Regions from separate parts of the Streptomyces sp. NPDC058663 genome, predicted to be linked through region 2. Evidence: riboswitches for the same ligand, from Rfam matches in the RefSeq annotation. Region 2 holds a riboswitch; each other region holds the start of a gene.

Region 1 (6,933 bases), on a different contig from region 2:
TGTTCTCCCCGCCGGAGAGCTGAACGGGCCCTCCCCGGCCGGCGGCGTCCCCCGACGGTTTCACGTGAAACACCCCGGGTTCCCTAGGGGGTGGATCAGGGGTCTTCAAGGGCTGCGAGCCCCCTGCCGGGGGTGGTTCCCCGCCTAGCATCGAAGCCAGGGAAACCAAGGGACCCACCGCCGCACCGGGCAGGGCCCGGACCGAGGGAGAGGCAAGACAATGGCTGCACGGGAGATGTTCACGGGCCTGCCGGGCTGGGTGAAGTGGGTCGCGATTCCGGCCCTCGTCCTGCTGGTGTTCGGCGGCACGATCCTGGCCGCGATCGGCACGCTGATCGGCCTGCTGTTCAAGCTGCTGCTGCTCGTCGCCCTGGTGGGCGGTCTGATCTACGTCGTACGGCGGTTCCTGCCGTCCTCCTCCAGCTCCCCGGGCAGTTCCTCCTCGCGCGACTGGTGAGCTCGCGCGACCGCTGGGGAGGTACCCCGGGCGCACGGTGCCGCGGTCCCTCCAGGGGGTGCGACCTGACCCGCCCCGGCCGCGGGGCGGGTCAGCAGCCCGTACGGGCATTAGCCCGCCGGGGGGAACCTGACACGTGAAAACAACTGAGCCCCCGGGCACGGCAGTTAGGGTGAAAAACCGCTGCCGCCACCCGGGACTCCCGCTTTCCGGCGGCGGCACTGCCCCTCGGGACCCCGGGAGTGCCCCATGGCCACGGCCCAGCCCACCGCACGAGCCACCGCTCGCCCGGCCACCCCACCCACCCGCCGCACCACCCCCTCGGCAGCACGAGCAGCCGTTGTGCCGACCCCGGCACAACCGCCGGCCTCGGCACAACCGCCCGCACAGGCGCAACCGCCCGCGCCGGCACATCCGCCCGCCCCCGCCGACGGCCCCGCACCCACCCTGATCGGATCCGTGCAGCGCGCCCTGCGTCTGCTGGAGGCCGTCAGCGCGCACCCCGACGGCGCGCCCGCCAAGCAGCTCGCCCGCGAGGCCGGGCTGCCGCTGCCCACCGCGTACCACCTGCTGCGCACCCTGACCCACGAGGGATATCTCCGTCGTGAGCAGGGTGTTTTCGTGCTCGGTGCGGCCGCGAGCCGCCTCGGGTGCGCAGGGGCCGGGCAACTCCGCCGCGACGTGGTCGTCGAAACCATGGAGCGCTGGCGCGACACGCTCGGCGTGGCCGTGTACTTCGCCGTCTATCGCGAGGGCGAGATCGAACTGGCGGCCCTCGCCGAGAGCACCGATATTCCCGCGGTCGGGGAGTGGGCGGACTTCCGCGAGACTGCGCACGCCCATGTGATCGGCCAGTGCCTGCTGTCCCAGCTGGACACCCGCTCCCGCCTCGACCACCTCGCCAGGCACCCCGTCGAAGCGATCACTCCCTTCACCGTGCGGGACGACACGGCCCTGCTGGAACGGCTCGCCGCGGTGGAGCGGATGCAGACGATGTGGGAGAGCGAGGAGTACGCGCTCGGCACGGTCTGCGCGGGGATTCCCCTCACCATCGGACAGACGGCCGCCGTGATGGCCGTATCCGTACCCCTCGCGCACGAAGCCAGGCTCGGGCCGGCGGTCGAACGGCTGCGCTATGAAATCAGCGAGGTGGTCCGTTCGCTCATGTTCTCTATCAGTATCTGAAAACTCACTCCTTGTGATCTGTTACTGCTTCCAGCACGATGGCGTCAAGAGGGCCGAAAGCGATTGTTTCGGCCACTTCATCTACGGCAGGGTTGGCGATGCGCGAGTCGGTTCAGGCAGAGGTGATGATGAGCTTCCTCGTCTCGGAGGAGCTCTCCTTTCGTATTCCGGTGGAGCTCATGTACGAGGCGAAGGACCCGTACGCGATTCGCCTGACCTTCCATCTGCCCGGTGATGCCCCTGTGACCTGGGCTTTCGGGCGTGAGCTGCTGGTGGACGGGATCAACGAGCCCTGTGGCGAAGGCGATGTGCACATCTCGCCGAGCGACCCGGACGAGCTGGCCGACGTCCACATCCGGCTCCAGGTGGGCGGCGACCGCGCGCTGTTCAGAGCGAGCGCGGCACCGCTCGTGGCGTTCCTGGACCGTACGGACAAGCTCGTGGCACTCGGCCAGGAGCACACGCAGAGTGACTATGCCGGGTGCCTGGAAAGCGAGCTGGGCCGCATCCTCGCCGAGGAGAACGCCGGTTGAAGTGCGGCCCGGAATAGGCTGGTTCGCGAGGTTTATGGCACGCACGTGACCCCGCGGGAGACCGGCGGGCGGTGCGTCGGGGGCGGTGGCCGGGATCCTTCCGGCCACCGCCTCAGGTCTTCCTGCGGCGCCCGCGCCCGGTCCGTACCGGCGGCGCGACCACGGATGACCCGGAACCGGATGACCCGGAACCGGAGGCCGCCGGGCCGGAGGTCCCCGGACCTGACGCCGCCGGACCGGAAGCGCCCCGGCCGGATGTCCCGGGGCCAAAGGGCCGCAGCCGGGATCCGCCCCGACCGGGTCCCGAGCGGTCCGCCGAGACGACCAGGGCGGCGAGCGCCGTCGTCACCGGCACCGAGGCGACCAGGCCGATGGAGCCGACGAGGGTCCGGACGATCTCCTCGGCGATCAGCTCGCTGTTGGCGACCGTACCCACGCTGCTCTGGGCGATGGAGAAGAGCAGCAGCAGCGGAAGGGCGGCGCCCGCATAGGCCAGGACCAGGGTGTTCACCACGGAGGCGATGTGGTCGCGGCCGATCCGGATGGCCGCCCGGTAGAGGGCGCGCGGGCCCATCCTGGGGTCGGCCTGGTGCAGTTCCCAGACGGCCGAGGTCTGGGTGACGGTCACGTCGTCGAGTACGCCGAGCGAGCCGATGATGACGCCGGCCAGGAGCAGACCGCTCATGTCGATCGACGGGTAGAGGCTGTGGATCAGGCCCGTGTTGTCGTCGATGTTGCCGGACAGGAACGCCCAGCCGATGAAGAGCGAACCGAGCAGCCCGATCAGCAGCAGCGAGATGAGCGTGCCGATGACGGCCACGGAGGTCCGGGCGTTCAGCCCGTGGCAGGCGTAGAGCGCGATCAGCATGATGGCGCTTGCCCCGACCACCGCCACGACCAGCGGATTCGACCCCTGGAGGATGGCGGGCAGGATGAACAGGGTCAGCACCGCGAACGAGGCGACAAGCGCAATCAGCGCCATCACCCCCTTCATCCGGCCGACGAGCACCACGGCCAGGGCGAAGATGCCGGCGAGCAGAGCGAGCGGAAGCTTCCGGTCCACATCGGTCACCGAGTACTGGAGTTCGCGGGGCGCGTCGGGGGCGTACGCGACCACCACACCCTGACCTTCCTGCAACTGCCGTGAGGCGTCCGGCTGGACGATCTCGGTGAAGGTGCGCCCCTTGTCCGACCCCGAGGCGACCTCGATCGTCGCCTTCTTGCAGCTACCCCGGGACGGCCGTCCGGAGGGGTCGTCCGTACCGGGAGGGGCGGTCTGCGGGGGCTGCTGGGCGACATTGGCGTCCTTGCAGTCGATCTCGTCCACCTGGACGACCCGGCCCTGCTGGGTCTGCCGGTCGAAACCGACCCCGGTGCGCTCGTGGGCGGGTGCGCCCCCCGGCCACAGCACGGCGAGCCCGACGAGGACGGCCGTGGCGAACGGAATCAGCACCGCCGCGATCACCTTGCGCAGATGCTTGGAGACGGGGAGGGACGGGCCGTGGCCATGGCTGTGACCGTGGCCGTGGCCCGGCGCGGGAGCGGGTGGGGTCGGGGGGCCCTGAGGCGTCGGCGGGGGCGTCGGCTGCGGGGGCGGCTGTGGTGGGGTCACCGCACGATCATCGCAAGAACGGCAGGGGCCCTCTGTTCAGCGCGGCCGGGGTGGCGCTAGCGTGGGGGTCAAACCTTTGTACACGCGGGAGCTCGGAGCACCGGGCTGAGAGGGCGCTGACCTCCGTACACCCATGTACGGACACGGCTGCGTCGACCGCCGAACCTGTTACCGGGTAATGCCGGCGTAGGGAGTAGGTCTCATGACCACCATGGATGCACGCACGCCTGCCCACGGCGAGAACAGCACGGCCGGGGCCGAGCGGAAGCCCGGCTGGCACAAGGGGTACGTCGAGGGCTCGCGCCCCGACCTGCGGGTGCCGGTCCGTCAGGTGCACCTCACCAACGGGAAGGACGTGACGCTCTACGACACGTCGGGCCCGTACACCGACCCGACGGTCGAAACGGACGTGCGGCGCGGGCTGTCCCCGCTGCGGGAGAACTGGATCATCGGCCGCGGTGACACCGAGGAGTACGCCGGACGCCCGGTGCGTCCCGAGGACGACGGCATCAAGCACACCTCGCCGCGCGGCGGGCTCCGCAACCTCGACGCGGTCTTCCCCGGCCGCCCCCGTCAGCCCCGCCGGGGCCGCGACGGGCAGGCCGTGACGCAGCTCGCGTACGCGCGGCGCGGCGAGATCACGCCGGAGATGGAGTACGTGGCGATCCGGGAGAACGTCGCACCCGAAGTCGTACGGGAGGAGATCGCGGCCGGCCGTGCCGTGCTGCCGGCGAACGTGAACCACCCGGAGATCGAGCCGATGATCATCGGCAAGCGGTTCCTGGTGAAGGTGAACGCGAACATCGGCAACTCCGCGGTCACCTCCTCCATCGAGGAGGAGGTGGACAAGATGACCTGGGCCACCCAGTGGGGCGCCGACACGGTCATGGACCTGTCCACCGGGCGCAACATCCACACCACCCGCGAGTGGATCCTGCGCAACGCCCCCGTGCCGATCGGCACCGTGCCGCTCTACCAGGCACTGGAGAAGGTCGACGGCCGCGCCGAGGACCTGAACTGGGAGATCTACAAGGACACGGTCATCGAGCAGGCCGAGCAGGGCGTGGACTACATGACCGTCCACGCGGGCGTGCGCCTCGCGTACGTGCCGATGACCGCCCGCCGCAAGACCGGCATCGTCTCGCGCGGCGGCTCGATCATGGCGGCCTGGTGCCTGGCGCACCACAAGGAGTCGTTCCTGTACGAGAACTTCGAGGAGCTCTGCGAGATCCTCGCGGCGTACGACGTGACGTACTCGCTCGGCGACGGCCTGCGGCCGGGCTCGATCGCGGACGCCAACGACGAGGCCCAGTTCGCCGAGTTGAGGACGCTCGGGGAACTGAACACGATCGCCAAGCGTTTCCACGTACAGACCATGATCGAGGGCCCGGGACACGTCCCGATGCACAAGATCAAGGAGAACATCGACCTCCAGCAGGAGATCTGCGAGGAGGCGCCGTTCTACACGCTCGGCCCGCTGACGACCGATGTGGCCCCCGCCTACGACCACATCACCTCCGGCATCGGCGCCGCGATGATCGCCTGGTGGGGCACCGCGATGCTCTGCTACGTGACGCCCAAGGAGCACCTGGGGCTGCCCAACCGGGACGACGTGAAGACCGGCGTCATCACCTACAAGATCGCCGCGCACGCCGCCGACCTGGCCAAGGGGCACCCCGGTGCCCAGGAGTGGGACGACGCGCTGAGCGACGCCCGCTTCGAGTTCCGGTGGGAGGACCAGTTCAACCTGGCTCTCGACCCGGACACGGCGCGGGAGTTCCACGACGAGACGCTGCCCGCCGAACCGGCGAAGACCGCGCACTTCTGCTCGATGTGCGGTCCGAAGTTCTGCTCGATGAAGATCTCGCAGGACATCCGGCGGGAGCACGGCGGGACGCCCGAGGAGATCGAGGCGGGCATGGCGGAGAAGTCCAAGGAGTTCGCCGCCGCGGGCAACCGGGTCTACCTGCCGATCGCGGACTGAGCACCGGCGCCATTGGGCACCGGCGCCACTGAGTCCCGGCGCCACTGAGTCCCGGCGTCCCTGAGCCCCGGCGTCCCTGAGCCCCGGTGTCCCTGAGTCCCGGTGTCCCTGAGTCCCGGTGTCCCTGAATCCCGGTGGAATCTGCGGCTCCGGGCCACTCCCGTCACTCCGGTTTGTGGTCCGGGCCGCCGTAGTCGGGGCTGGAGAAATCCGGACTGGAGAAGCTGGGGCGGGTCTTGTGCCCGTTGCTGTTGCCGCTGTTCTCGCTGGGGCTGCTGAAGTCCGGGCGGGAATAGCCCAGGCCGGGGATGCGGCCCGTCCGCCGGGGCGGGGCGGGGGCGGACTCGGCAGCGGGCTCGGACGGCCGGGTGAGCGCGTCCCGCAGGAAGGGGACGATGCCCCGTTCCAGCAGGGCGTGCTTCCAGGCTTCCCTGGCGCGGTCGATCTCCTCGGTGCCGCGGTCGTGGCGGCCGACCAGGACCGCGGTCGAGCCGTTGCGCAGGGCGGTGAAGAGCAGTCCGATCGCCGCACCGAGCAGGCCCGCCGCGGTCAGCGCGCCGAACACCCAGCCGGCGGTCACCAGCGCGTCGGCCGCGGCGGGTTCGGGCTTGAGCATTCTCAGCAGATAGCCGATGAGCAGCAGCACCACGGCGGCGACCCCGGCCAGTACGGGGGTCAGCACCGCGACGACCGCGACCGCGCCCGCCCCCGAGGTCTCGGCGTGCTCTCCCATCCCGGGCGGGAGCAGGCCGCCTGCCACGGGCAGGGCGGGGGCGCGCAGTTCGCGGCGCACCTTGACGTAGTGGTCGTACTCGGCCGAGGCGTGGCCGGCGATTATCTCTCTGGCGTTGAGCGCCGCGGTGCGCAGCTGCTCGCTGTTCAGCCGCTGCTCCAGCGCGGCGAGGTCCGGGCGTTCGTGCACGGTGCGCAGTGCTTCGTCGAGGGTCCGCTCGAACTCCGGGCGGTCCTCGGCCAGCAGATGCGGAACGCTGTTCATGTGCATCCCCCGATGCTCCGTAGGGCCGGGTTGCCCGCTTCGGTGGGGCAGTTGGGCGGAAACGGAGGAGAGCCTGCTACGGATAACCCGATGGTAGAGCGCCTACGTCACGGGGTGACAGGGGGTTTCCGGAAATTGGTCCGGCGCAGGGAGCGCGTTCGTAGG
Region 2 (6,933 bases):
CGGACCACCACGATGCGGCGGGCGCCCGCCGCGAGCACTTCGTCGAGGTTGCCGGCGCCGATGCCGCCGATGGCGAACCAGGGGCGGTCCTGGCGGAGCGAGGCCGCGTACCGCACGAGGTCGAGGCCCGGGGCGTACCGGCCGGGCTTGGTGGGGGTGGGCCAGCAGGGTCCGGTGCAGAAGTAGTCGATGCCGTCCTCGGCCACCGCGGCGTCCACCTCGGACTCGGCGTGTGTGGAGCGGCCGATCAGGACGTCGTCGGGGGCGGGCCCGAGGATCGCGCGGGCGGCGGGCACCGGCAGATCGCCCTGGCCGAGGTGGAGCACGTCGCTGCCGATGGCGTGGGCCACGTCGGCGCGGTCGTTGACGGCGAGCAGCTTGCCGTGCCGGCGGCACGCGTCGGCGAGGACCGCGAGGTGCTCCAGCTCCTCCCCCGCCTCCATGCCCTTGTCGCGGAGCTGGACGATGTCGACGCCGGAGGAGAGCACAGCGTCGAGGAACCGGGGCAGGTCCCCCTGCGCCCTGCGGGCGTCTGTGCAGAGGTAGAGCCGGGCGTCGGCGAGCTGCTCGCGAGGCGTGGGCCTGGGCATGGTGCGGAGTCCCCCCGTGATGTGCACGGGGCTGGTCCCCGTGGCGAGTGCACGGGGTGCTGCCCCGTGGTGGATGCACGGGAAGCTACCTCATGGCGGGTGCCCGCAGTGCCGCCCCGTGACGGATCCACGAGGCAGCCCCCGCCAAGGATCCACGAGGCAGCCCCCGTGACGAATGCACGACATCGCCCCCCGCGACGTGTACGCCGCGGCGGCCGCCCCGCTGGTCGCGGGACGGCTCCCCGCACGTCATGAGGGGCGGCGGGCAGGGGCAACGGGCGCGGGCACGGGCCGTGCGGGGCCGCACCCTCACCGGGTGCCGCCCACAGGGGCCGGGCCCGTGCCCTCCCTCGTGCTGCGGTGCGGTCGCGTCAGAGGGCGAGCGCCTGGGCGCGGCGCTTCACCTCCGTTCCGCGGTTCTCGGTCAGGGCCTGCGCGGGGGTGCCGGGCAGGGTCGGGTCGGCGGTGAAGAGCCACTCCAGCATCTCCAGGTCGGAGAAGCCGTCGTCCTTCAGGACCGTCAGCAGGCCGGGCAGGCCCTTGACGATCTTGTCGCCGTCGAGGAAGGCGGCGGGCACCTGAAGGGCACGGTTCTCACCGCGCCGTACGGCGATCAGCTGGCCTTCCTTCACCAGCTGGCGCACCTTCGTCACCTCCACGTCGAGCATCTCCGCGATGTCGGGGAGGTAGAGCCAGGCGGGGACGAGGGCATCGATCTTTGCGTCAATCTCGGTCACAGGACAAGCGTGCCATCCAGGACTGACAGTCGGTAACCGGGCCCTCCCCGACCGGCCGCCACAAGGACCCCGACCGACCCTTCCCGAAAACCCCGACCGGCCGCCACAAGGTCCCCGACCGACCCGCCCCGAGGACCCCGGCGGGTCCGCCCCCGCGCCCCGGCCGCCCCGCGAACCCGGCCCCGGAGCTTCCGCCGGACGGGCCCTACGCCTGCCGCACGGCCGATTTCAGCGGTACGGAAGGGTCGGCCGCCGACTCCGGATCGAGTACCGCGCCCGCCTCGGTCAGCTTGCGCCCCTGCGCCAGGTCGCGGGGGCGGCCCACCGCGAGCAGCGCCACCAGTACCCCTTCGCGCAGCCAGCACACGGACCAGGAGGGGGTGGCGGGGTCGCCGCGCCACACCGTCTCGTCGGCCCCCGCGTGGTGGCCCGCGTACTGCACGAAGCGGCCGAACTGCTCGGACCAGAAGTACGGCACCGGATCGTAGGCCAGGGGAGCGCCGCCGAGGAGGTTCGCGGCCACCGTCCGGGGGCCCTGGAGCGCGTTGTCCCAGTGGTGGACGAGCAGCCGGGCGTCGTAGCGGCGGGACGGGAAGGAGGCGCAGTCCCCGACCGCGTACACGTCGGGGGCACTGGTGCGCAGGTGTTCGTCGGCGGTCACCGAGCCTTCCGGGCCCAGCTCGATGCCGGAGCCCGCCAGCCAGGCGGTCGTGGGCCGGGCGCCGATGCCGACGACCACGGCGCCGGCCGGGATGCGGCGGCCGTCGGTGAGCAGCACCGCACCCGGCTCGACCGCGGCCACGCGCGCGTGGGTGAGGAGATCGGCCCCCGACTCGGCGTACCAGGCGGCCATCGGGGCGGCGACCGGGGCGGGCATCGTTCCGGCGAGCGGCCGGTCGGCGGCCTCCACAACGGTCACTCGGCAGCCGGCCTCGCGGGCGGCCGTGGTGAACTCCGCGCCGATCCAGCCCGCCCCGACGACGACCACGTCCTGCTGGGCGTCCAGCACGGGCCGCAGCTGCCGCGCGTCGTCCAGGGTGCGCAGCAGGTGCACGCCGGGGACGCCGACGGTGCCCGGCAGCGTGACGGGGTCCGCGCCGGTGGCCAGGACCAGGGCGTCGTACGGGACGGGGCCTGCCGTGGTGTCGATCTCGTGGTCCGCCGGGCGCACGCCGGTGACTTCGGTGCCCAGCCGCAGCTCGACGCCGAGCGCCTCGAAGTCGACCTCGAAGGCGGAGCCCTCCGCCTTGCCGAGCAGCACCGCCTTGGACAGCGGCGGCCGGTCGTAGGGCCGGTGCGGCTCGGCGCCGATCAGTACGACGGGGCCGCCGAAACCCTGCTCGCGCAGGGCGACAGCGGTCTGCACCCCTGCCATGCCCGCGCCGACCACGACGATGCGCTTCTGCTCGCTCACCCGACCACCTTACGTATCTGACTTCCCGTCAGGAAAGCGGCCCTCCGGCAGGACCGTTCCCGGTCCGGGCCCCATGGCCGGGAGCTCCTCGACCGTGCTCGTGCCACTGCCCTCCTGGGACTCCCATGCCCAGCTCTCCTCCAGCCGAACGCGGCCGTCGGCAAGGAGCACCACCGTGGACAGGCAGTGCCCGCAGGAGGTGGTGCCGTCCCGTTTGAGCTGTACGTACCGGAAGTCGAGCCGGTCCCCCGCGCGCGTGCCCACCAGGTGTCCCCGGACGACGTCGCCGCCCGCGTACTCGGCCCAGATCCGGCCGTCCCGCTCGTGGTACGTGAACCGGGTGCGGGTACCGACCTGCCCCGGCGCCTGGTCGGCGACCGGGGCGAGAACGAGTCCGTCGAGCGAACGGGGCACGGGGACAGCTCCCCTCACATCTTGTTGAACCAAGGATTAGGGTGGCCACCGTACAAGCACTCACGGGAGCCCGGCGGACCGGGCTGAGAGGGAGGCTGCACCGGCCTCCGACCGTACGAACCTGATCCGGGTCATGCCGGCGAAGGGAGGGGCTGGACGCCCATGCACACCTCTGTGAGAAGGCCTTACGACGTCCTGGTCGTCGGAGGCGGCATCATCGGCCTGGTCACGGCCTGGCGGGCCGCCCAGCGCGGGCTGCGCACCGCGCTCGCCGACCCCGCCCCCGGCGGCGGCGCCGCCCGGGTGGCGGCCGGGATGCTGGCCGCCGTCACCGAACTCCACTACGGCGAGCAGACCCTGCTCGCCCTCAACCTGGCCTCCGCACGCCGCTATCCGGACTTCGTCGCCGAACTGGAGGAGGCGAGCGGCCTGCGCACCGGCTACCGCGCGTGCGGCACACTCGCCGTCGCCCTGGACGCCGACGACCGGACGCACCTGCGGGAACTGCACGCCCTGCAACGGCGGTCCGGTCTGGAGTCGGAGTGGCTGAGCGGGCGCGAGTGCCGCCGGCTCGAGCCGATGCTCGCGCCGGGCGTGCGCGGCGGGCTGCGGGTGGACGGTGACCACCAGATCGATCCGCGGCTGCTGGCGGCGGCCCTGCTGGCGGCCTGCGAGCGCGCCGGAGTGGTCCTGCACCGGACCACGGCCGAACGCCTCTCGGTCACGGGCCGGCGGGCCACGGGCGCACTGCTGGCCGACGGCACCGAGGCCGTCGCCGGCCAGGTGGTACTGGCCGCGGGGTCGCTCAGCGGGCGGCTCGCCGGAGTTCCTGAGGAGGTGCTGCCGCCGGTGCGCCCGGTGAAGGGACAGGTGCTGCGGCTGACGGTGCCGCCCGGGTACGCGCCGTTCCTGAGCCGTACGGTGCGGGCCGTGGTGCGCGGCAGCCAGGTCTACCTGGTGCCGCGCGAGAACGGTGAGCTCGTCGTGGGCGCCACCACCGAGGAGCTCGGCTGGGACACCACCGTCACGGCGGGCGGCGTCTACGAGCTGCTGCGCGACGCGCACGAGCTGGTGCCCGGCATCACCGAACTGCCGCTCACCGAGACCCTGGCGGGCCTGCGCCCCGGCTCCCCGGACAACGCCCCGCTGCTCGGACCGACCGCCCTGCCCGGTCTGCTGCTCGCCACCGGGCACTACCGCAACGGGGTGCTGCTGACCCCGGTCACCGGGGACGCCATGGCGGAGGTGCTCACCACGGGCGCACTGCCCGACGCGCTGCGCCCCTTCTCCCCGCGCCGCTTCACCCCCGCGCCCGCGAGCACCCCGCCGACCCCGCAGGCCCCGTCGGCCGTACGTGAGGAGCAGCCCGCATGAGCCGTACGACAGCCCTGGCCGTGTCCGTGAACGGCGAACGGCACGAAGTGGCCGCCGGCACGACCCTCGACGCCGTCGTCGCCTCGCTCACGCGCGCCCGCGCGGGCGTGGCCGCGGCGCTCAACGAAACAGTGGTCCCGCGCGGGCGGTGGGCGGCCACCGCCCTGGCCGACGGCGACCGCGTCGAAGTACTCACCGCGGTCCAGGGAGGCTGACGTTCCATGGCAGACGATCTCTTCGCACTGGGCGGCCTCTCCTTCTCGTCCCGGCTGATCATGGGCACCGGCGGGGCGCCCAGCCTGGAGGTGCTGGAGCGGTCGCTGATCGCCTCGGGCACCGAGCTGACCACGGTGGCGATGCGGCGGCTCGACCCGTCCGTGCAGGGCTCCGTGCTGTCCGTGCTCGACCGGCTCGGCATCCGGGTGCTGCCCAACACCGCGGGGTGCTTCACGGCGGGCGAGGCGGTGCTGACCGCCCGCCTGGCCAGGGAGGCCCTCGGTACGGACTGGGTGAAGCTGGAGGTCATCGCCGACGAGCGGACCCTGCTGCCGGACCCGGTGGAGCTGCTGGACGCGGCGGAGACGCTGGTCGACGACGGCTTCACCGTTCTGCCGTACACCAACGACGACCCGGTGCTGGCGCGGAAGCTGGAGGACGTGGGGTGCGCGGCGGTCATGCCGCTGGGCTCCCCCATCGGCTCCGGGCTCGGCATCCGCAACCCGCACAACTTCGAACTGATCGTGGAGCGGGCGGGGGTGCCGGTGATCCTCGACGCCGGTGCGGGCACGGCTTCCGACGCGACGCTGGCGATGGAGCTGGGGTGCGCCGGGGTGATGCTGGCCTCCGCGGTGACGCGGGCGCAGGAGCCGGTGCTGATGGCGGAGGCGATGCGCCACGGGGTGGAGGCGGGCCGGCTCGCGCACCGGGCCGGGCGCATCCCGCGCCGCCGGTTCGCCCTGGCCTCCTCGCCGGAGTCCGGCGTCGCGGACTTCGACCCGGAGCGCCCGGCGTTCTGAGCCCGCTGGCGGGCAGCCCGCGCCGCGGGAGCCCGCCCCCGGGCCCCCGTGCGCGGGAGCCCCGTGCGCGGGAGCCCCGTGCACGGGCACCCCGGGCTGCGGGAGCCCGCCCCGGCACCCCTGCCGCGTCCTCATCTGCGGCGCGGCAGGGGTGCCACCGGCCTGTTACAGGTCGGCTTCAGTCCGGGTCCCGGCCCCCGCACCCCGTCCGGGCCGCACCCGCCCCTCGTAGACTCCCTCCGTGGACACGACCCTTCAGGACCCCCTCGTCGGGCACCTGCTCGACAGCCGCTATCGCGTCGAGGCACGCATCGCCGTCGGCGGGATGGCCACGGTCTACCGGGCCGTCGACACCCGCCTCGACCGCGAGCTCGCCCTCAAGGTGATGCACCCCGCCCTCGCCGCGGACTCCTCCTTCGTCGACCGCTTCATCCGCGAGGCGAAGTCCGTCGCCCGCCTCGCCCACCCGAACGTGGTCGGGGTCTTCGACCAGGGCACCGACGGGTCGTACGTCTACCTGGCGATGGAGTACGTCGCCGGCTGCACCCTGCGCGACGTGCTGCGCGAGCGCGGAGCGCTGCGGCCGCGGGCCGCGCTCGACATCCTGGAGCCCGTGCTGGCCGCCCTCGGCGCCGCCCACCGGGCCGGTTTCGTCCACCGCGACATGAAGCCGGAGAACGTCCTGATCGGGGACGACGGCCGGGTCAAGGTCGCCGACTTCGGTCTCGTACGCGCCGTGGACACGGTCACCAGCACCACGGGATCGGTCCTCGGCACGGTCTCCTACCTCGCGCCGGAGCAGATCGAGCACGGCAGCGCCGACACCCGCGCCGACGTGTACGCCTGCGGTGTGGTCCTGTACGAGATGCTGACCGGCGCCAAGCCGCACTCCGGCGGCACTCCTGCCCAGGTCCTCTACCAGCACCTCAACGAGGACGTCCCGCCGCCGTCGGCCGCCGTCCCAGGACTGGCCCTGGAACTGGACGAGCTGGTGGCCGGTGCCACCGTCCGCAACCCCGAGGCCCGCCCGTACGACGCGGTCGCCCTGCTCGGGCAGGCCCAGGAGGCGCGGGCCGCGCTCTCCGACGAGCAGCTGGACCTGGTTCCTCCGCAGGCGAAGCCGGACGGCGGTGCGGGTGCGGCCGGTCCCGAGGAGCGGACGAGCGTGCTCCCGCGCGCACTGCCCACCGAGCAGCACACCAGCCGGCTGCGGGTGCCGCTGCCCGCCGAGCCCGAGCCGCCCCGGCGGCGCACCTGGCGGCCCGCGACCACCAGACGCCGGCTGGTCGCCCTGGTCACGGGCGTGCTGCTGCTCCTGGGCGCGGGAACCGGTGTCTGGTACATCAACTCGGGCCAGTTCACCCAGGTCCCGGCGCTGCTCAGCCAGT
Region 3 (6,933 bases), on a different contig from region 2:
GCGGGCCGAGCCCCGACACCAGCCCGAAGCCGAGCGAGACGACGGCGCAGGCCGCCCACCCGGTCCAGCCGTACCGTGCACCCGCGCTCAACCCCCGCGCCCACCGGACGTCCTGTCCACCGCGTACCGCAGCTCCCCTGAACATGGGGTCAAGGTGGGCGACGACCCGCCCGCGCGGCATCACACCGCGGTACCCATTCCGGTGTCACCCCGTGGCACGACAGGGACCAGGAACCCGCGTCGGGGAACGGGCGGTCCGGGCCTGCCCCGAGGACACTCCCCACCCCTCTTACTCCGGCAGCAGCACCACTTCGTCCGCCGCGAAGACCACTCCCGTCGCTGCGCCCTCCTCGGGCGCGTCCCGGAGCGCGACCTCGGCCTCCAGCTGCGGCCCGCCGTCCAGCGGCCGCAGCTGTACGGCGACATGGTGACCGCGGAAGGTCCGGGCGAGCACGGTGCAGGGCAGGCCTTCGGCGACCGGCGCCAGCCGCACGCCCGCCGGACGCACCAGCAGCCGGCTCTCCCCCTGGGCCGCTCCGGCCGGAACCGGGATCTTGCCCCAGACCGTGTCGGCGACCTGGCCTGTGACGGTCGCGGTCACCACGTTGTCGAAGCCGAGGAAGCGGGCCACGAACTCCGAGGCGGGCCGCCGCCAGACGTCGAGGGGGCTGCCCGCCTGGGCGATCCGGCCCTCGTGCATCACGACCACCCGGTCGGCGAGCGCGAAGGCCTCGCCCTGGTCGTGGGTGACGGCGAGCACGGTGGTGCCCAGTTGTCCGAAGATGCGGCGCAGTTCCACCACGAGCCGCTCCCGCAGGCCCCGGTCGAGCTGGCCCAGCGGTTCGTCCAGCATCAGGAGCCGGGGGCTCGGGGCCAGTGCGCGGGCGAGCGCGACCCGCTGCTGCTCACCGCCGGACAGGGTGGCCACCGCACGGCGCCGGGCACCGGGCAGCCCGACCAGTTCCAGCAGTTCCTCGGTGCGCCGCGCCTGTTCGGCGCGCCCCTCGCCGCGCATCCGCAGCCCGAAGGCGACATTGCCGCCGACGTCCCGCTGCGGGAAGAGCTGGTGGTCCTGGAACATCAGGCCCACCCCCCGCCGGTGCACCGGCACTCCCGCCTGGTCGGCGCCGTCGAGCAGCACCCGCCCGGCGTCGAGCCGCTGGAGCCCCGCCACCACCCGCAGCAGCGTCGACTTCCCGCTGCCACTGGGTCCGAGCACGCACACGATCCCGTGCGCGGCGACCGCCAGGTCCACCGCGTCGAGCGCCGGGCGCCCCCCGAACCGTACGGTCGCGCCCTCCAGCGAGAGCAGCTGGTCGGTCATCTCAGAACTCCCCGGATACGGATCGGTCGGGCCTCAGGCGCTCCAGCACCAGCAGTGACAGCGCGCACACCACCATCAGAATCGTGCTCAGGGCCATGGCCTGCCCGTAGTTGAGATCGCCGGCCCGCCCCAGCAGCCGGGCCACGGCCACCGGCAGCGTCGGACTGTCGGGCCGGGCGATGAAGACGGTCGCCCCGAACTCGCCGAGCGACACCGCGAAGGCGAATCCCGCCGCGACCAGCACGGCCCGCCGCACCAGCGGCAGGTCCACCTCCCGCCACGCCCGCAGGGGCGACGCACCGAGCACCGCGGCCGCCTCCCGCAGCCGCCCGTCCACCGCGCGCAGCACCGGCAGCATCGTCCGCACCACGAACGGCACGCCCACCAGCGCCTGTGCCAGGGGTACGAGGATCCAGGAGGTCCGCAGGTCCAGCGGCGGCCGGTTGAGCGTGATCAGGAAGCCGAAGCCGACCGTCACCGCGGACACCCCGAGCGGCAGCATCAGCAACGCGTCGAACCCGCGCACCAGCCGTCCCGCCCGCCGGGTGAGCGCGGCGGCGGCCAGGCCGCCGACGACCAGCGCGATGCCGGTCGCGACGACGGCGTACTGGAGCGAGTTGCCGACCGCTTCCAGCGGCGGTACGAGGAAGGCCCCACCGCTTCCGTCCGCGGAACGCAGCGACTGGTAGTACCGGAAGCCGTATCCGCCGGGGCCGTCCAGCGACCGCTCGACGAGCACCCCGAGCGGCAGCAGGATCAGCACCAGCACCGTCAGCAGCACCCCGCCGAGCAGCGCCCACTGCCCGAAACCCCGCGGGCGCCGCGAGGTCTGCGCCGGGTCGATGAGCTTCAGCGCGCTCTCCCGCCGCCGTACGGTCCACGCGTGCACGGCGAGGACCGCGCCGACGGCCGCGAACTGGACCAGCGTCAGCACGGCGGCGGTCGGCAGGTCGAGCAGCTGCGCGGTCTGCCGGTAGACCTCCACCTCCAGGGTGGAGTAGGCGGGCCCGCCCAGGATCTGGACGACGCCGAAGGAGGTGAAGGTGAACAGGAACACCATCAGCGCGGCGGCGGCCACGGCAGGACCCAGCGCCGGCAGCGTCACCCGCCGCCACGCGGTGAAGCGGCCCGCGCCGAGCACCCGGGCGGCCTCCTCCTGCCGGGGGTCGAGCTGGGACCACAGCCCGCCGACGGTGCGTACGACCACCGCGTAGTTGAAGAAGACATGGGCGAGCAGGATGGCCCACACCGTGGTGTCCAGGCGGACACCCCACAGCTCGTCGAGCAGTCCGCCGCGCCCCAGCACGGCCAGGAAGGCGGTGCCCACGACGACCGTGGGCAGCACGAAGGGCACCGTCACCACCGCCCGCAGCAACTGCTTGCCGGGGAAGTCGAGCCGGGCGAAGGCGTACGCGGCGGGCAGCGCCAGCAGCAGCGTGAGCGCGGTCGAGGCGAGCGCCTGCCAGGTGGTGAACCAGAGCACGCCGAGAATGTCCGAATCGCCGAGCACCTCGCCGATCCGCCCGAGCTGCCAGCTGTCACCCACCTTCAGTCCGCGCCCGACGATCGCGACGACCGGCCAGGCGAAGAACAGCGCGAAGAACGCGACGGGCACGGCCATCAGGCCGAGCCGCACCGCGCTCCCGCGCCAGGGGCGGAGCCCGGCGCCCTTGTCGTGGCCACCGGACTGCCGCCTCCGCGAGCTCTCGCCGCTCCGCGGGGCGTCCTTTACTTGGTCACCAGCGAGGACCACGACTTGATCCACTTCTCGCGGTTGTCGGCGATCTTCTTCGGGTCCACCGTCACCGGCTGTCCGGCCTTCGCGCCGAACTTCTCGTACACCTCGGGCAGCTTGGTGCCCTTGACCGCCGGGTTGACGAACATCTTCAGCGGCAGGTCCTGCTGGAACTGCTTGCCGAGGAGGAAGTCGAGCAGCGCCTTGCCGCCCGCCTGGTTCTTCGCCCCCTGAAGCAGCCCCGCGAACTCGACCTGGCGGAAGCAGGTGCCGGTCAGCACGCCGGTGGGCGCCTCGGCGGGACGCGGCTCGGCGTACAGCACCTCGACGGGCGGGCTGGAGGCGTACGAGACGACCAGCGGCCGCTCCGCCTTGGCCTTCTTGCCGCCGGCCGAACCGGAGAACTCCTCGTTGTAGGCCTGCTCCCAGCCGTCGACGACCTTGACGCCGTTGTCCTTCAGCTTCTGCCAGTACCCCTGCCAGCCGTCGTCGCCGTACTTCCCGACGGTCGCCAGGAGGAAGCCGAGGCCGGGCGAGGAGGTCGCCGCGTTCTCGGTGACCAGCAGGTCCTTGTACGCGGGCCTGGTCAGGTCGTCGAGGGTCCGCGGCGGTGCCAGCTTCTTGTCCGCGAAGTACTTCTTGTCGTAGTTCACACAGATGTCGCCGGTGTCGACGGGCGTCACCCGGTGCTCGCCCTTGTCCAGCTGGAGGTCCGCCGGCACGCCGTCGAGACCCTTGGCCTCGTAGGGGGTGAACAGGCCGTGGTCGAGGGCGCGGGAGAGCATGGTGTTGTCGACGCCGAAGAAGACGTCGCCGCGCGGCGAGCCCTTGGTGAGGATCTCCTGGTTGAGCGCGGCCCCGGCGTCGCCGCTCTCCAGCACCTTGACGGTGTAACCGCTCTGCCGGGTGAACTCCTTCAGTACGGAGTCCGAGACGGCGAACGAGTCGTGGCTGACCAGGGTGACGGTCTTGGACTTGGCCCCGTCGCTCTGCTTGCCGGCGTCGGGCTGTGCCCCGCAGGCGGCGAGCGTGCTGACGCCGAGCGCGGCGGCCACCGATATCGCCGCGTACCTCTTGATGGTGCTCACTGGTGAATTCCTCCTGGAAATGACCAGGAAGAGACGCGGCCCTGCCCGCACCGGGAGGATGCGGGCAGGGCGCAACAGCTTGAGTAAACGACCGAACTTCCTACCCAGAATGACCTGGGCAAGGTTCAGAGGGTCTGCAGTGAGGACTGCACTCTCAGCGCTGTGGCGCTCCCCTGTCGGAATATGCGTATGTGCGGCCCAGCGTACAGCCAGGCACGGACCGGTTACCGCTCGGAGGCCGCCAGCTGGCCGCAGGCCCCGTCGATCTCCTGGCCACGCGTGTCGCGCACGGTCACCGGGACCCCGTGGGCGGCGATGGCCTCGACGAACGCCTTCTCGTCCTCGGGCCGCGAGGCGGTCCACTTGGAGCCCGGCGTCGGGTTCAGCGGGATCAGGTTGACGTGCACCCGCTTGTTCTTGAGCAGCCGGCCCAGCCGGTCACCGCGCCACGCCTGGTCGTTGATGTCCCTGATCAGCGCGTACTCGATGGAGATGCGGCGGCCGGACTTCTCGGCGTACTCCCACGCCGCGTCCAGCACCTCGCGGACCTTCCACCGGGTGTTGACCGGCACCAGGGTGTCGCGCAGCTCGTCGTCCGGCGCGTGCAGCGAGACCGCGAGCCGGCACTTGAAGCCCTCGTCGGCGAAGCGCAGCATCGCGGGCACCAGGCCCACGGTGGAGACGGTGATGCCGCGCTGCGACAGGCCCAGGCCGTCCGGCTCCGGGTCGGTCAGCCGGCGGATCGCGCCGACGACGCGCTTGTAGTTGGCGAGCGGCTCGCCCATCCCCATGAAGACGATGTTGGACAGCCGTGCCGGGCCGCCGGGCACCTCACCGTCGCGCAGGGCGCGCATGCCGTCAACGATCTGGTGCACGATCTCCGCGGTCGACAGGTTCCGGTCGAGCCCGGCCTGTCCCGTCGCGCAGAACGGGCAGTTCATTCCGCACCCGGCCTGCGAGGAGATGCACATGGTCACCCGGTCCGGGTAACGCATGAGCACGGACTCCACCAGCGTCCCGTCGTGCATCCTCCACAGCGTCTTACGGGTGGTGTCCTGGTCGGTCGACAGGTGGCGCACGACCGTCATCAGCTCGGGCAGCAGCGCCTCGCGCAGCTTCTCCCGCGAACCGGCCGGGATGTCGGTCCACTCCGCGGGGTCGTGGGCGTACCGCGCGAAGTAGTGCTGCGAAAGCTGCTTGGCGCGGAACGGCTTCTCACCGATCTCGGCCACGGCCTCCTTGCGCTCGGCGGGCGTGAGGTCGGCGAGGTGCCGCGGGGGCTTCTTGGCTCCGCGGGGCGCGACGAAAGTGAGTTCTCCGGGTACAGGCATGGTTCATCCAGTGTCGCAGATGTACGTGAGGGGCCCGCCGTCCTGTGGACGGCGGGCCCCTCACGCGACAACGCAGCAGGTCAAAGCGGCCGTCAGGCGGATCCCACGAAGATCACCATCAGCAGCCAGACCACCGGGGCGGTCGGCAGCAGCGAGTCGAGCCGGTCCATGATGCCGCCGTGTCCGGGGAGCAGCGTGCCCATGTCCTTGATCCCGAGGTCCCGCTTGATCATGGACTCGCCCAGGTCGCCCAGCGTCGCGCTGGCCGCGACCGCGAGGCCGAGCAGCATGCCCTGCCACCAGGTGCCGCCGTCGATCAGCAGCGTCATGCAGAGCACGCCCGCCGCCATCGCGAAGGCGATCGCCCCGAGCAGGCCCTCGCGGGTCTTGCCGGGGCTGATGCGCGGGGCCAGCTTGTGCCTGCCGAAACGCCAGCCGACCGCGTACGCACCGGTGTCGCTGACCACGGTGAGCAGCAGGAACGTCAGCACCCGCTCCGGTCCGTCCCCGGCTTTGAGCATCATCGCGACGAAGGTCGCCAGGAAGGGGACGTAGAAGGCGGCGAAGACCCCCGCGGTGACGTCCTTGAGGTACCCCTCGGGCGGTTCGGTCATCCGCCACACCAGGACCGCGAGCGCGGTGAGGGCCATGGCCACCCAGGCGCCCTCGGGGCCGCGCACGTATCCGGCGACGACCATCGCGGCTCCGCCGACCGCGAGCGGTACCAGCGGGGCCTTGATGCCCTTGCGCTCCTCCAGGCGGGAGGTCAGCTCCCAGAGCCCGACGACCACGGCGACCGCTATGACGCCGATGAACGCGGCCTTCCAGATGTACAGCGATGCCATGATGAGCACGCCGAGACCGAGACCGACCCCTATGGCGGCGCGCAGATCACGGCCCGCCCGCTTCTTCTCGGGTGGCTTGGGAGCCGGGGACGGCGGCGTGGACATGGGCTCCTGCGGCATCTCGTCGCGGAAGCGGGGGCCGCCCTGCGCTGCGAAGCTCTGTGAGCCCGCAGCGGGAACGGCCCCCCGCGTCCGGTCGTCGCGGTCGTCGGCGTCTCTGCCTGCCCCGGGGCGGGCCCCGGGGTACGACTCGGGACCTGACGGGGGACCTGTCTCGGGCACGATGGGCATGGGCCGAGTGTGCTGGGCGTCATGCGTATCGTACGCGGGACCCGCCGGAAGGGGCCCCTGGTCGGGGGCGGTCCCTTCACCGGCATAGCCCGCCCGCGGCTGGGCCCCCCAGGAAGAGTCGTTCATCAGACCTCGAGCAGCTCGGCTTCCTTGTGCTTCAGCAGCTCGTCCACCTGCGCCACGTACTTCGCGGTGGTGTCGTCGAGCTCCTTCTCCGCACGGCGGACCTCGTCCTCGCCGGCCTCCTTGTCCTTGACCAGCTTGTCAAGGGTGTCCTTGGTCTTGCGGCGCACGGCGCGGATGGAGATCCGGGAGTCCT

The links. Region 2 has a riboswitch for thiamine pyrophosphate ahead of thiO (glycine oxidase ThiO). Riboswitches for the same ligand answer to the same signal wherever they lie in the genome.
Region 1: linked by a shared signal. The riboswitch ahead of thiC (phosphomethylpyrimidine synthase ThiC) and the one ahead of thiO (glycine oxidase ThiO) in region 2 are both predicted to bind thiamine pyrophosphate.
Region 3: linked by a shared signal. The riboswitch ahead of ACFWVV_RS03670 (thiamine ABC transporter substrate binding subunit) and the one ahead of thiO (glycine oxidase ThiO) in region 2 are both predicted to bind thiamine pyrophosphate.

Annotation. Positions count from the first base shown of each region.
Region 1 covers NZ_JBHXRV010000009.1:20,238-27,170, reverse strand. Annotated here, with positions in the region: gene ACFWVV_RS08605 (cupin domain-containing protein) at 1-23, shown strand, start outside; gene ACFWVV_RS08600 (DUF5326 family protein) at 221-457, shown strand; gene ACFWVV_RS08595 (IclR family transcriptional regulator) at 707-1,642, shown strand; gene ACFWVV_RS08590 (SsgA family sporulation/cell division regulator) at 1,741-2,175, shown strand; gene ACFWVV_RS08585 (YibE/F family protein) at 2,288-3,787, opposite strand; TPP riboswitch at 3,862-3,997, shown strand; gene thiC (phosphomethylpyrimidine synthase ThiC) at 3,990-5,771, shown strand; gene ACFWVV_RS08575 (hypothetical protein) at 5,935-6,774, opposite strand.
Region 2 covers NZ_JBHXRV010000049.1:2,076-9,008, forward strand. Annotated here, with positions in the region: gene thiE (thiamine phosphate synthase) at 1-590, opposite strand, end outside; gene ACFWVV_RS29740 (Rv2175c family DNA-binding protein) at 962-1,327, opposite strand; gene ACFWVV_RS29745 (NAD(P)/FAD-dependent oxidoreductase) at 1,533-2,702, opposite strand; gene ACFWVV_RS29750 (hypothetical protein) at 2,751-3,155, opposite strand; TPP riboswitch at 3,208-3,320, shown strand; gene thiO (glycine oxidase ThiO) at 3,318-4,529, shown strand; gene thiS (sulfur carrier protein ThiS) at 4,526-4,744, shown strand; gene ACFWVV_RS29765 (thiazole synthase) at 4,751-5,545, shown strand; gene pknB (Stk1 family PASTA domain-containing Ser/Thr kinase) at 5,787-6,933, shown strand, end outside.
Region 3 covers NZ_JBHXRV010000003.1:177,117-184,049, reverse strand. Annotated here, with positions in the region: gene ACFWVV_RS03680 (ABC transporter ATP-binding protein) at 290-1,324, opposite strand; gene ACFWVV_RS03675 (ABC transporter permease) at 1,326-2,945, opposite strand; gene ACFWVV_RS03670 (thiamine ABC transporter substrate binding subunit) at 3,053-4,147, opposite strand; TPP riboswitch at 4,227-4,332, opposite strand; gene rlmN (23S rRNA (adenine(2503)-C(2))-methyltransferase RlmN) at 4,372-5,478, opposite strand; gene ACFWVV_RS03660 (phosphatidate cytidylyltransferase) at 5,571-6,740, opposite strand; gene frr (ribosome recycling factor) at 6,740-6,933, opposite strand, start outside.